3 regions of the Paenibacillus sp. 11B genome follow, and region 2 is predicted to be linked to each of the others. Evidence: riboswitches for the same ligand, from Rfam matches in the RefSeq annotation. Region 2 holds a riboswitch; each other region holds the start of a gene.

Region 1 (4,393 bases), on a different contig from region 2:
GACTCAAAATACCGACCGCTTCTGTCACGAATTCCATCGGCGCACAATTCAAGCCAATCGCGGCAATCTGAGGCTCAGCACCAAGTAAGCGAGCACACTCTTCCAAGGGTGTACCCTCACTGATTGCTTTCCCGTCTTTCAAAGAGAAAGACATCCATGCATAGGCGTTGGGAAACTCCTTTAATAAAGCAACCAATACCTGCGCCTCCTGCAAGGATGGGATCGTCTCAAAAGCCAGAATATCCGCACCTGCCTCCAGCAGTGCTGCAATCCGTGGACGATGAAACGCGCTCAATGTTTCGTCCGAGACACCGTAGTGACCGACATACTCCGAACCATCTGCCAGATAAGCCCCATAGGGTCCAACCGATGCAGCAACAATCGGACGCGGACGAGCCAATACCCTTTTCTCCGTTACCACTGCCGTATGTTTCTTATCGGTTGACTCGTTAGCTTCTAAATTCTCTAACTTCCCCCTATCTTGCACTTCAGCCCAGACTTCATCTCGGGCTCGCGCAGCGAGTTTCACTGTCTTGCTTATCAGTTCCAGCGACTCCTGCTCTCCGATGCCTCTCTTGCTAAAGCCGTCCACAGTCGCCTGATAACTGGATGTAATAGCACAGTCCGCTCCCGCACGGAAGTAATCAGCATGCACCTGGGAAATCACGTCCGGATTCTCCAGCAGTACACGTGCTGACCATAACGGGTCATCCAGATCACAGCCATGCTGTTCCAATTCGGTTGCCAGTGCACCATCCAAAATCATCACCGGATATTGGCACAATATTTGTTCTATGGGATTAGTTTGCGTTGGTTGCGTCATGTACTTGTCCTCTTTTCTTGTTCGCACGTTCTGTCAGATAATACGCTGCATAACATAGTGCGATAAATGGAACCCCGCAATACAGCGCAATACGCTGTGTCGGGTCAAAGGCGATACCTATGCATGAAGCCAGGCACAATACAAACGAAATAATCGGTACCACCGGATAAAACGGCGTTCGGTAAACCAGGTCCTTTACCGAGTTACCCTCTCGAATATATTGCCTGCGGAACATATACTGTGAAGCGCTGATGCTCATCCACACGGCGACAACCGCGAGGCCTGAGATGGACACCAGCGTAATATACACAGTACCCGGGGCAATAATGCTGGACAGCAAGGCCAGACCGCCCCCAACCATGCTAATCAGAAGTGCATTCAGCGGTACACCACGCTTGGTCAACCGGGCAAACCACGGAGAGATCGTCTTTTTATCCGCGAGTGACCACAACATCCGCGAAGAGGCATACAGACCCGAGTTGGCAGCAGAGAGAATTGCCGTCAGAATGACAAAGTTCATAATATCTGCTGCATAGGGTACTCCAACTCGCTCCATCACGGCCACGAATGGACTTTCAAGGACACTGGCATCCGACATCGGCAATAACGCAGAGAGAATAACGATCGTTCCAATAAAAAAGAGTATTAAACGCCACAACGTGGTATTGATTGCTTTTGGAATGGTCTTCTCCGGATTCTCGGTCTCCCCGGCTGCAATCCCGATCAATTCCGTGCCCGAGAACGCAAAGTTTACGGCAAGCATCGTCATTAGTATCGCAGTAGCCCCGTTCGGGAACCAACCAGATGCAGTAATATTAGTTAGAAATGGTGCAGGTTCCGAATCAGCCATTGGGATAATACCGAACATGGCTGCGCCTCCTAGAATAATAAAGACCACAATCGTAAGGACTTTAACCGATGAGAACCAGAACTCCGATTCCGCAAAAAATTTGACCGTCAGCGCGTTGAACAGGAAGATCATGAGCGCAAAGAGCGCACTCCAGATCCATACATTCACGGAAGGAAACCAGCGCTGCATCAGCAGTCCGGCTGCTGTAAATTCGGAACCGAGGGCAACCGTCCAGGTTAACCAATACAACCAGGCCACGGTGTATCCTGTTGCTGGTCCGATGTATTTTGCCGCATAGCTATGAAACGCCCCTGTCTCCGGCATATGAACGGACAGCTCACCAAGACAGAGCATGACCAGATAAACGACAATCGCTCCAATCAGGTAAGATAGAATCGTGCCGATCGGTCTGCTGGATGGTATATCCAGAGCTAAGAAATAAACCTGTACCAATGACTCCACCAAGTGAGAGCATAATTACATGTCGTGCCTGCATTTTACGCTGAAAATGCCCAGTATCTTTGTTGTTATCCATGCCTGCTCCCCTGCTTCTTCATCCAGAACAACAAAAAGACACACTCTTCCTGAAGAGTGCGCCGTTACTGACAAATAAAAACAAACGTCCTATCTATCAGGCTGTTCACCCGCTGGAATTAGCACAGTATCGTTCAGATCTGTTGCTGAGGCTTCTAAGGGCCAGTCCCTCCACCTCTCTGGATAAGAAAATGATTTTTTATAAATATAGCGATCTATCATGGTTGTGTCAACTATTAAATATCATCATCCATTTGTGGATAAAGGAAATCTCCAACCCCATCTTTAATCTATCGATGATCCATAATCTGTGATTTTCATTTTCACATCATAGGTCACGGGAATCTGACTAAAGGTTTCATCCCAATTTTTTTTGACCTTTTTCCATACCTTCGGATATTTGATCCGCAACTGCTCTCCAAATCCGGCCACTTCCACCCGATAGGTGTGCTGCATTTTGTTCATAACCTGCTGCATCTGTTCTTTGGCTGCACCAGCGAACTGAACCTCCAATTCATTAATGTACTCTTCCGTCGCAGGAATTTCCGGAGAACTCCAATCTTCCATGAGCTGACCTTCTGATTCAACCTTTACATGAAAAGAAATGTCATCTCCGTGGACTTTTGGCACAATTTTGCTCTTAGTAGACTTGATTTCATAGACTATCGTATGTCCCTTTTTCGGTGCATACGATTTTAAGGCCCCTCCCTTAGCCTCCCCAGTGATCCAGGACAATCCTTGAAGGTCCACCTGATTTAAGCTGCCGATCCACTTTTTCGTTTTCCCTTTATAGACGCCTGCTCCTGAGAATTTATGCTCCCCATCAGCAGTAAGGACATTTTGCAGCAAAAAGCTTGATCCTGACTGCATTTTGCCATCAAGTTTCGCGAGGGATACAGGAGGAAGAATTTTATTGTTACGATATGCATTATTCACCAACCCTCTCAGATAAAAGGCTGGGATTTCTCCCGGCTCCTTGGAGCTAAGAGCATCCAAAGCGCGTCCTTTGCTCACCAGAATAAGGGAACTGGGTCGGATATCATTGTCCCGCAAAATAAAATCAAGCAGCTGCTCCAGACTATATTTATTCGACAACTCTTGGGAAACGACAATAACCTTTAAATGATGACCAATGAGTGGACGGTCTCTTCTTAGAGCAAACTGACGAAAGATCTGAAAAAGGGAATCTCCGGTAAGCTGTTCATTCAAAAAGGTTTGTCCGCCGGAAGAACCACTGGAACTGCTTTGATTTTCCTGTTTCCCCCCAACTCGTGGGACAATCTGTACGGTAGATGTAAATACATTGTTTTTGGGATAATGACCTCCTTGTTTATTAATGTCCTGTTCAAATTTCGATTCCTCAGCGACGTCCAGTCCCAGACCCACATAAACACTTAAATCTTCGATCTCTTTGCTGCTCCAGCACCCTGAGGCAAAAACCAGCAGCGCCGTTGACAAAATGGTTAATGTCTTTCTGATCCTGTTCAATTGTATTTGCCTCCTTTCTTTCGTAACATGCTCAACAACAGAAGCAATAGTGGCAAAATACCAAACAAATAAATGGATGCATCCCCCAAAAAGTTGCCGAGTTTGAACGTTTCGTCCACGTTCTGCGGAAGCATAGCAGTGATGTAACTGATCGGGAGCAGAATGATCAGAAAAGGCAGCATTTTTTTCTTGAACAATTGCGAACATCCAAGAGAAGCGGCATAATGCGTGATGGTAAACGTAGAGAAAATTTGCATAATCCAAATAACCAGCAGCAGGGATTCGAACCGTTCAAAGAACAATCCCTCAATCTCAAAGCTGCGCATCAAATCAAGTGTTGGCCACGTTCTTGTTCTCATGCCTTCAATAGATAAACTGCCAACAACCATAACCAATGTGATGAGGTAGATCACCATAGAGATAAGGATTCCCCATAACATGGCTTTCTTGCCCTTCTCCGGATTTTTCATAAATGCCATCACCACAAACATGACTTCATAACCCGTATAGGCAAGCATCGAAGATTTCAGCCCTTTAAACACCGGCATAATCCCCTCTCCCAGCACAGGTCTCAAATTATTGATCTCAAACAGACTGCTGCTCAGAAAAATGGCCAGTACAAAAAGAATAAGCGCAATGGGTAAAATGATCTCATACAAACGCGCCATGGAGTTGATCCCTCCTGAGATCAAATAAAA
Region 2 (4,393 bases):
ATGTTATCTTTGAATATAACGATACCGGCCATGTCGATGACAGTGAAAAGGACGATCTGGATGCTGATGAACTGCTCGATAGCTACAAACGAGGTACAGAAGAGCAAAATGAGAAAACCACACCCGAAAATCAGCTGTTTATTACCGGATGGGAGATTGAGCCCGCCTATGACAGCACCAAGCATCAACTGATCTATTCTCTTGGTCTTGAGGATGCAGAGCAGGCAAAACTCGTCAATTACAATGTGAACGTACTCACCCGCGAAGGGTACATCGGTGTTATTCTCGTTACGGATAGTGCTAATTTTGAAGAAAACCGCAAACAGTTTGAAAGCTCCGTGCTTAATCAGCTCAACGTGACCAAAGGAAACACGTATGAAGAGTTTGATGCATCCGTAGACAAAAAATCTGAACTTGGCCTAACCAGTCTGATTCTCGGTGGTGCTGGTGTGGCTGTAGCCAAGAAAGTCGGTTTATTGCTCTTGCTTAAAAAGGGGTGGTTTGTCATCGTAGCCGCCATTGTTGGCGCTTTTGGATGGATTCGTCGCAAGCTGACTGGCCGCAAAAAGGATACTGACCCAGGAGATCAGAATTCGCTATCTCCTGCTGAAGAAGCTTACCAACAGCATGCTGCCGGACAGGAGTCCACAGACTATGACAGCCAACAGACAGATGGACGTTCGGATACTGATCCGAATAAACGTTAAATCTTATAAAGTAAAGTACTTAAAGTGCTCTACATCGAAGCGCTTAACATAACGTACAAAACAAAACGCCCTGCCTTCTCTACAAAGAGAAGGCAGGGCGTTTTGTAGTGGCTCCATAAGAAGTGGAGCCGGGTCTACCATTAAATTTCAACTTAATCGTTTAGCTTAAAACGCAGGTTCTACAGCACCTTGATAACGTTCTTTGATGAATTTTTTAACCTCTTCGGAATGTAGGGCTGCAGCCAGTTTTTGGATGGCATCTGCATCTTTGTTATCTTCACGGGATACGAGGATGTTTGCATATGGGTTACCTTGCAGGTCCTCGATTAACAACGCATCCTTCTCCGGGTTCAGATTGGCTTCCAGCGCGTAGTTGGCGTTGATGAATACCAGGTCTGCTTCATCCAGTTGACGAGGCATCATGGCTGCATCCAGCTCGATAATATCCAGGTTTTTTGGATTGGCTGTAATATCCTGAATCGTTGAAACGATATTGGTGTCATCTTTGAGCGTAATCAAGCCTTCTTTGGCCAGCAACAACAGTGCACGTCCACCGTTGGACGGGTCATTCGGAATCGCTACTTTGGCACCGTCTTTCAGCTCATCCAATGATTTGATTTTTTTGGAGTAGCCAGCAAATGGCTCAACATGCACAGGTGTTACAGCAACGAGGTGAAAACCACGTTCTTTGTTCTCTGTATCCAGGTAAGGCTGGTGTTGGAAAAAGTTCGCATCCAACTGTTTATCTTCAAGTTGTTGGTTAGGTTGAACATAGTCATTGAAAGTCACGATTTGCAAGCGAATGCCTTCAGCTTCGAGTTCAGGCTTGATGCTTTCCAAAATTTCCGCATGTGGTGTAGGTGATGCTCCCACTTTCAATTCGACGGTGCGCGGTGCGCCTCCAGCATTGTCAGCGCCGCTGTCGGAATCCTTGTTGTTTCCGCAAGCCGCAAGAACCGCAATCAGCATAATGCTTAGTAGAGCAAAAGACCATTTTTTCATGTGTAAAACCCCTTCTCCAATAATTTTTTTGCATTTTGCACCAAGTCGATACCGAATCAGGCAAATGCTATATATGTGTTATTTCCTGGTGAACCATTTAACCAAACGATCGCCAGCCATCTGAAGCACTTGCACCAGAATAACCATAAATACAACAGCTATAATCATAATTTCATTCTGATATCGATAGTAGCCATAATTTATTGCCAATGTTCCCAACCCTCCACCACCAACCATGCCCGCCATCGCCGTGTAGGAGACAAGGGTAACGATGGTAATGGTAATTCCGGCTAACAGACCCGGCAGTGCCTCTGGCAGAAGCACACGCCTTACAATCTGTCCGGTTGAAGCTCCCATCGCCTGCGCCGCTTCGATGACGCCTCGATCCACTTCACGCAGTGTAGTTTCCACCAACCGGGCAAAGTATGGAGCAGCGGCAATGACGAGCGGTGGTATAACACCCAGTACGCCTGTAGCTGTGCCGACCAGTGAACGCGTGAACGGAATGAGTGCAACAATCAGAATGATAAATGGCACGGATCGCAGAATGTTTACAATAAACGAAAGTATAGTGTACACCACTTGAGACTTGATTGAAGCCGACCTTGCTGTCATGAACAGCAATACGCCCAGCGGCAAACCAATGATGATCGTGAACAGTCCCGATGCTCCCAGAATTTGCAGTGTTTCAATTGAAGCCTTACCGATTTCTTCCCAACGCACTGTTGAAAAATCCATTTAACGAAGCACCTCCACATCAAGTCCCTGGGCGATTAACTCATGAATGGTGAGGTTAATCTCATCCGACTGTCCCTCAAACCGAACGGTCAGCTGCCCATAAGGAACTTGTTTGATCGTCGAAATGGTGCCTTGCAAAATGGCGAAATCCACTCCTGTTTTGCGAACCGTTCTGGACAAAATCGCCTCATAGGTTTTATTGCCCAGGAAGGATATTTTCACAAGCTTAGAAGATCCGTCCGTCTGCAATGAAACATCTGCACTCGCCAGAGCAGTCTCTTCCAATGCTATCCCCACCTCATGGTCCCGCATCATAAAGTCACGCGTAATTGCATGCTGCGGCTTGAGGAATACTTCCGTCACCGGCCCTTGCTCCACGATGCCTCCCTGATGGATAACCGCCACCTGATCACAGATATTCTGAATCACGTGCATCTCATGGGTGATCAGAACAATGGTGAGGTTGTACTTTTCATTAATATCCAGCAACAACTTGAGAATCGAATCAGTTGTCTGGGGATCAAGTGCCGATGTAGCTTCATCACACAGCAGCACGTTTGGATCACTCGCGAGTGCTCTCGCAATACCCACCCTTTGTTTCTGTCCACCTGACAGTTGGGCCGGATATTTATTGCTGTGGTCCTCCAGTCCAACCAATGCGAGCATTTCCTTCACTTTCCGATCCATTGCATCCTTGGGAGTATTGACCAGCTTCAAAGGAAAAGCCACATTGTCATATACCGTAGCTGAGGATAACAGATTAAAGTGTTGAAAAATCATGCCGATCTTACGCCGTTGTTGTTGCAAATCGGTCTTGCCCAGACTGGTTAAATTGATTCCATCCACCCAAACCTCGCCGGCCGTCGGGCGTTCGAGCAAATTGATACAACGGATCAATGTACTCTTGCCTGCACCGGAATGACCGATAACTCCGAATATTTCACCCTTGCGGATATTCAAATTTAGATCCGATAAGGCCGTCGTACTTTTTGAACCTTTACCGTACGTCTTGGTTAAACCTTTTAATTCAATCAAAATTACTTGCTCCTTCCCACTGCTTACATGTATCTTTACCCGAATGAAAGGAAAACTCCCCTTCGATGTACAAAAAAGAGCCCCTTTTGCAGAAACAAAAAGGGCTCTTCACGTGAAAGATTATACCTTCTCATCTGCCAAAATTGTGCCTTGCACACATTTTGTAGGAATTAGCACCTAACATCTATAAAGAATGACACAGCTGTCATGCAGTTATAAATCGGTTGCCGGGCTTCATCGGGCCTGTCCCTCCGCCGCTCTCGATAAGAAATATTTAATTTATAAGTTCAGTAGTTATAATGTTAATGTCATAAATGTTAATTCCATCTAACTGTCGATCAGGAACTCAGTATAATCCAAGTATTCCGATTTGTCAAAGGGAAATATTTCAAACTAATTACTTTCCGGATTGAGTTATTCCTTGCTTATGCCACTTCTTGTTGATGTAGCCATAGGCTGCTTTTAACGTCTCACATACCATATCCACACCCTGGCGGAGTTCCAAGAGATGCTGATCCAGATCCTCCAGCTTCACTTTCCCTTGCAGAGTCTGGTGCAGCTGCCACAGATCATCCTGCATTTCGGAGTTCATGTAATGAATCTCCATGTTTCGTCGTTTGCGCAATTTGCTCATTGGCTCACGGTAAGAGTCTTTAATCTGGATCAGTTCGTTGGCAAGATCATGATGCAGTTTGTCATATCCGAACTGTCTTAATACGGTAAAATAAGAAAAATGGGTTTTAACATTGGTCGTATTTAGCTCAAATATTTCATTCAACACTGTACCTAACTTATCCAGAATGGCAAAACATCGGATGAAGCCATCCTTATAGAAGTAGACATAACGGGCATATTCCGCTTTTTCGGGTAACGTCATATCATCCGTAGAGCCTGCTTTGACTTTCTGACGA
Region 3 (4,393 bases), on a different contig from region 2:
TGCAGGAGAGGTGTTTTTTGTGCTGTTCAAGATAGCACAATACAGACTGTGTCGAGCTGAACTATTGAAGGAGGGACAAGAAATGGAAGTCATTTTCATGAACAGGTTATCCAGAATGTCAGGTCAGAATGAAGAGCATGCTCAGCTGTGGATTGGTGAAGAAGAAGGGGAGTGGCATCTGGGATGGAGCCGATATGAGGAAGGAGATCGTGTGGATGCGATCTGGTATGATGGAAGCTCTTGGGACGAACTGTTACATGTTTATCGTCATCAGTTAGCGATACAGATGGGCGAAGGGTATCGTCCGTTGCTGCAGGGTTTGTTTCACGAAAATGATGATTTGAAGTCGCGCAGCTATGGCGGTCAGCGTCTTCATTGTTACAGTGAATTATATGGCAATGAGGGGCTGTATATGGATCTTTGCATATGGCGCAGGAAAAGAGCGGCGTCTGATCGGAAGGCCCCCTATTTTATTGCAACGAATCGGCTGTTGCGCCTGATCAGTGCATTTGTTCCACAAACGATAGATGAATTGATGCAACTGCCTGGCGTAGGAGAGAGTAAAGCGTCCGAGTACGGAGCTGAATGGCTGGAGCTTACGAATGGACTGGAACGTTCCACGTCTTTTCCGCTAGAGTGGGTGTATACGGTGCTGAAGGAACAGGAATATGAGAGCTGGCTGTACAAACAGAGAGAGCAGAAATACAAGCAGGAATTAGACAAATTCACTACACGCAAGCAGGTACTCGAAGGCATGAAGGAAGGGTATACGCTGGAGGAGATCGTGAATCGTTCCGGATTATCCCGACGGGAGCTGATTGAGCTGTTGGAGACACTGGATCTGGAGGGGTATGACACAGATTGTCTGCTGGACGCGGAACTCGCTATCATGCCTGAACAAGAGCAAGAAGCGGTGTGGAGCGCCTACGAGGAGCTGGGAGATACGTTTCTGAAGCCTGTGTTACATAAAGTGTATGGAGAAGAGAAGCCTGGCGGAGGCAATCTGGAGCAGGTTTACGAAAGACTGCGCATGATTCGAATCCGGTTTCGTCGTCACACAGAGGCGGAGCAGCATGCGGGCTAGATTGAACATAGATCGGTAGGTTTCATTCATAAGCGTACAAAAAAGACGAGGCGTTTCTCCAGATGCGGAGCGCTTCGTCTTTGTTAGTTAGTTCAAACCCAATCTTTTTTGCGGAAAATAAAGAACATGCTGAGGCCCAGTGTCACCATCAGGCCAATGACCACAAAATAACCATATTTCCAGTTCAACTCAGGCATGTTCGTAAAGTTCATACCATAGATGCCGGTGATGACCGTCAGCGGCATGAACACCGTCGTAATGGCGGTGAACACACGCATGATCTCATTCGCCCGGTTGGCGATACTGGATTGGTAAGCTTCTCGCAAGTTCCCCATCAAGTCGCGATAAGTCTCAAAGGTTTCGGATATTTTCACAGCATTCTCATAAATGTCACTGAAATACTTCTGCAGTTGATCATCAATAAGACGCAGATCTTTTTTGTTAAGTGTATTAATGACTTCTTTCTGAGGTCCCAGTACTTTCTTCAGCCATAGAATCTCACTACGCAGCCCGATAATCTCATTCAGATGAGACTTCTTGGTGTGCATCAGGATGTCTTCTTCAAGCTTCTCAATGCGCGCTTCAATCCGGTCACCAACTGTGAAATAATTATCAACAATCAAGTCAACCAGCAGATACAGCAGCTTATCCGGCGTACTGATCTCCTGTTCCCACAGGATCGGCTTCAATGTTCGCAATTCACTGACTTTCTGTTTGGTCACACTGATAATAAAGTGTCTGCCAAGGAAGAGGTTGACGGCACGTAAAAAAATCTCTTCATCATCAAAACGAATGCTATTAATAACAATAAAATAATGGCTCTCATAAATTTCAATCTTCGGACGTTGTTCTTCGTCACTCAAGCAGTCTTCTACGGCCAGATCATGCATCATGAATAGCGGTTGAAGTACCGCCAAATCGTCTACGTCCGCATCAATCCAGTAAAATCCCTCCGCTGGTGGAGTCAGCGCCTGCTGAATGTCATCCACCGGAATAAATACACCGTTGTTTACCAACCGGATTTTCATTGTTCATCTACTCCTTCTGCACCCGCCAAATGGGCGGATTTCATCAATATGGGCGCAAAAAGAACAGATCAGCCGGTCGGCAGCGGATCCTGGAAGTCAGGACTGCGTTCGCTTTATAACCAAACGGAAGTAACGTCCCGCTGCCGGCATGCTGATATCAATTCTCTATGCAGTTTGTCGGAATTCGGCTGCCAGTCAGGCCTCGGGTCGCCATCCATTGAATATGTCACCTCTCACATAAGGGTTTACAACACTTGTCTAGTATACCGCTGGTACAGAGTCCTTTCAAGCGCAAAAATGTGTCGATTTCGCGCCCTGGAGCAGTGTATGACAACGGCTGACGAACGGTTCCGATCCAGATGAACAGACATTGAACTACACCTTGACGTGAGGGGATTAATGTTTTAAAGTAAACGGTGAACCACACTAGATTTTACAATTAAATAAAGCGAAATCTTATCAAGAGTAGGTGGAGGGACTGGCCCGATGAAACCCGGCAACCGGCGGTATACCGCACGGTGCTAATTCTTGCAGCGACCAAGTGTCCAAGTTGACACTGTTGTAACTGAGAGATGAGAGAGGCGCATATCTATTTACATATGACCTTTCTCGGAATCCGAGGAAGGTCTTTGTTATATGCACCGACTTCTCAGCAGTGATTTTCGCTAAGGAACTTGAGCTTGCCGCCAGCAATGTGGTTGCAATTCAGCGCCTGCAGGCAAGCTCATGGCAGCCTATAACTGTTCGGATGCGAATCGTATCGCAGCCGCAGTGGCTGCATCTATTTATGCTCAAGGAGGAGTTAGAACCACTATGCCAATCAAAATTCCAGACACACTGCCTGCCAAGGAAGTACTCGCAGGAGAGAACATCTTTGTCATGGACGAGACATCCGCTTATCAGCAGGATATTCGTCCGCTCCGTATCGCTATATTAAACCTGATGCCTACTAAGGAAACGACAGAAACTCAATTGCTTCGTCTGGTAGGTAACACACCCATTCAGGTAGATATCGTTCTGGTTCATCCGAAGTCTCATACGTCCAAGAACACATCCCAGGAATATTTGGACCTGTTCTACAAAACCTTTGACGAGATTGAGCACCGCCGTTTTGACGGCATGATCATTACGGGAGCTCCTGTAGAGCAAATGGATTTTGAAGACGTGAACTATTGGAAAGAAATCCAGGAGATCTTCGAATGGACCAAAACCAATGTGACTTCGACTATGCATATATGTTGGGCTTCCCAAGCGGGTTTATACCATCATTTCGGAGTTCCAAAGGTTCCGCTGGATGAAAAATGTTTTGGCGTATTCTCACACACGATCAACAGATCCAACGTGCCTTTGCTGCGTGGATTTGATGAAGTATTTAACGTTCCGCATTCCCGACATACGGAAGTGCGCCGTGAAGATATTGAAAAGAATGAAAGTCTGGAAATTTTGGCTGAATCGGAGGAAGCCGGTATTTTTCTGGTCGCCACCAAAGACGGCAAACAAATTTTCGCTACCGGACATGCCGAGTATGACCCGCTTTCATTAAAATGGGAATATGACCGGGATGCATCCAAAGGCATGGATATTGCGCTACCGAGACATTATTTCCCGAATGACGACCCTTCCCGTGTACCTCCAGCCACCTGGCGGGCACATGCAAACTTATTATTCTCTAATTGGCTCAATTACTATGTGTATCAAGAGACGCCTTACGATATTGGTCCGCAAATCTAATCGACACTACAGGAGGATGCTGCAATGGAAGACAACAAGTTGAAAATCGAAAGCCGATTGGCTCAAATCGGGTCTATCAATGAACCGGTAACGGGTGCCATTAATTTTCCGATCTATCAATCCACTGCGTTTCGCCACCCGAAGCTTGGACAAAGCACGGGGTTTGATTATATCCGTACGACCAATCCAACCCGTAAAGTATTGGAAGAAGCAGCGGCGGCATTGGAGTCGGGGGATGCAGGTTTTGCCTGTAGCTCCGGCATGGCAGCTTTGCAAACGATTTTTGCTTTATTCGGTCAAGGAGATCATCTAATTGTATCGCTGGATCTGTACGGGGGAACGTATCGTTTGCTTGAACGCATCCTGTCTCGATTCGGTGTGACAGCAAGTTACGTAGATACCAATGATCTTGCAGCTCTGGAAAGTATCCGTCAGCCGAACACAAAAGCGGTATTTATTGAGACACCGACTAATCCACTAATGATGATTACGGATGTGGAAGCGGTATGCTCCTGGGCGAAGAGCCACAACTTGCTGACTATTGTGGATA

The links. Region 2 has a riboswitch for S-adenosylmethionine ahead of Q0V21_RS26145 (methionine ABC transporter ATP-binding protein). Riboswitches for the same ligand answer to the same signal wherever they lie in the genome.
Region 1: linked by a shared signal. The riboswitch ahead of mmuP (S-methylmethionine permease) and the one ahead of Q0V21_RS26145 (methionine ABC transporter ATP-binding protein) in region 2 are both predicted to bind S-adenosylmethionine.
Region 3: linked by a shared signal. The riboswitch ahead of metA (homoserine O-acetyltransferase MetA) and the one ahead of Q0V21_RS26145 (methionine ABC transporter ATP-binding protein) in region 2 are both predicted to bind S-adenosylmethionine.

The regions. Positions count from the first base shown of each region.
Region 1 is NZ_JAUKNS010000004.1:167,620-172,012, forward strand. It holds gene mmuM (homocysteine S-methyltransferase) at 1-823, opposite strand, end outside; partial or broken gene mmuP (S-methylmethionine permease) at 801-2,208, opposite strand; SAM riboswitch class I at 2,295-2,397, opposite strand; gene Q0V21_RS17640 (Ger(x)C family spore germination protein) at 2,493-3,695, opposite strand; gene Q0V21_RS17645 (spore germination protein) at 3,692-4,393, opposite strand, start outside.
Region 2 is NZ_JAUKNS010000007.1:66,465-70,857, reverse strand. It holds gene Q0V21_RS26160 (DUF2167 domain-containing protein) at 1-707, shown strand, start outside; gene Q0V21_RS26155 (MetQ/NlpA family ABC transporter substrate-binding protein) at 873-1,709, opposite strand; gene Q0V21_RS26150 (methionine ABC transporter permease) at 1,788-2,447, opposite strand; gene Q0V21_RS26145 (methionine ABC transporter ATP-binding protein) at 2,448-3,482, opposite strand; SAM riboswitch class I at 3,610-3,752, opposite strand; gene Q0V21_RS26140 (Cthe_2314 family HEPN domain-containing protein) at 3,880-4,393, opposite strand, start outside.
Region 3 is NZ_JAUKNS010000008.1:14,084-18,476, reverse strand. It holds gene Q0V21_RS27335 (HRDC domain-containing protein) at 83-1,084, shown strand; gene corA (magnesium/cobalt transporter CorA) at 1,177-2,112, opposite strand; SAM riboswitch class I at 2,566-2,691, shown strand; gene metA (homoserine O-acetyltransferase MetA) at 2,926-3,843, shown strand; gene Q0V21_RS27320 (aminotransferase class I/II-fold pyridoxal phosphate-dependent enzyme) at 3,868-4,393, shown strand, end outside.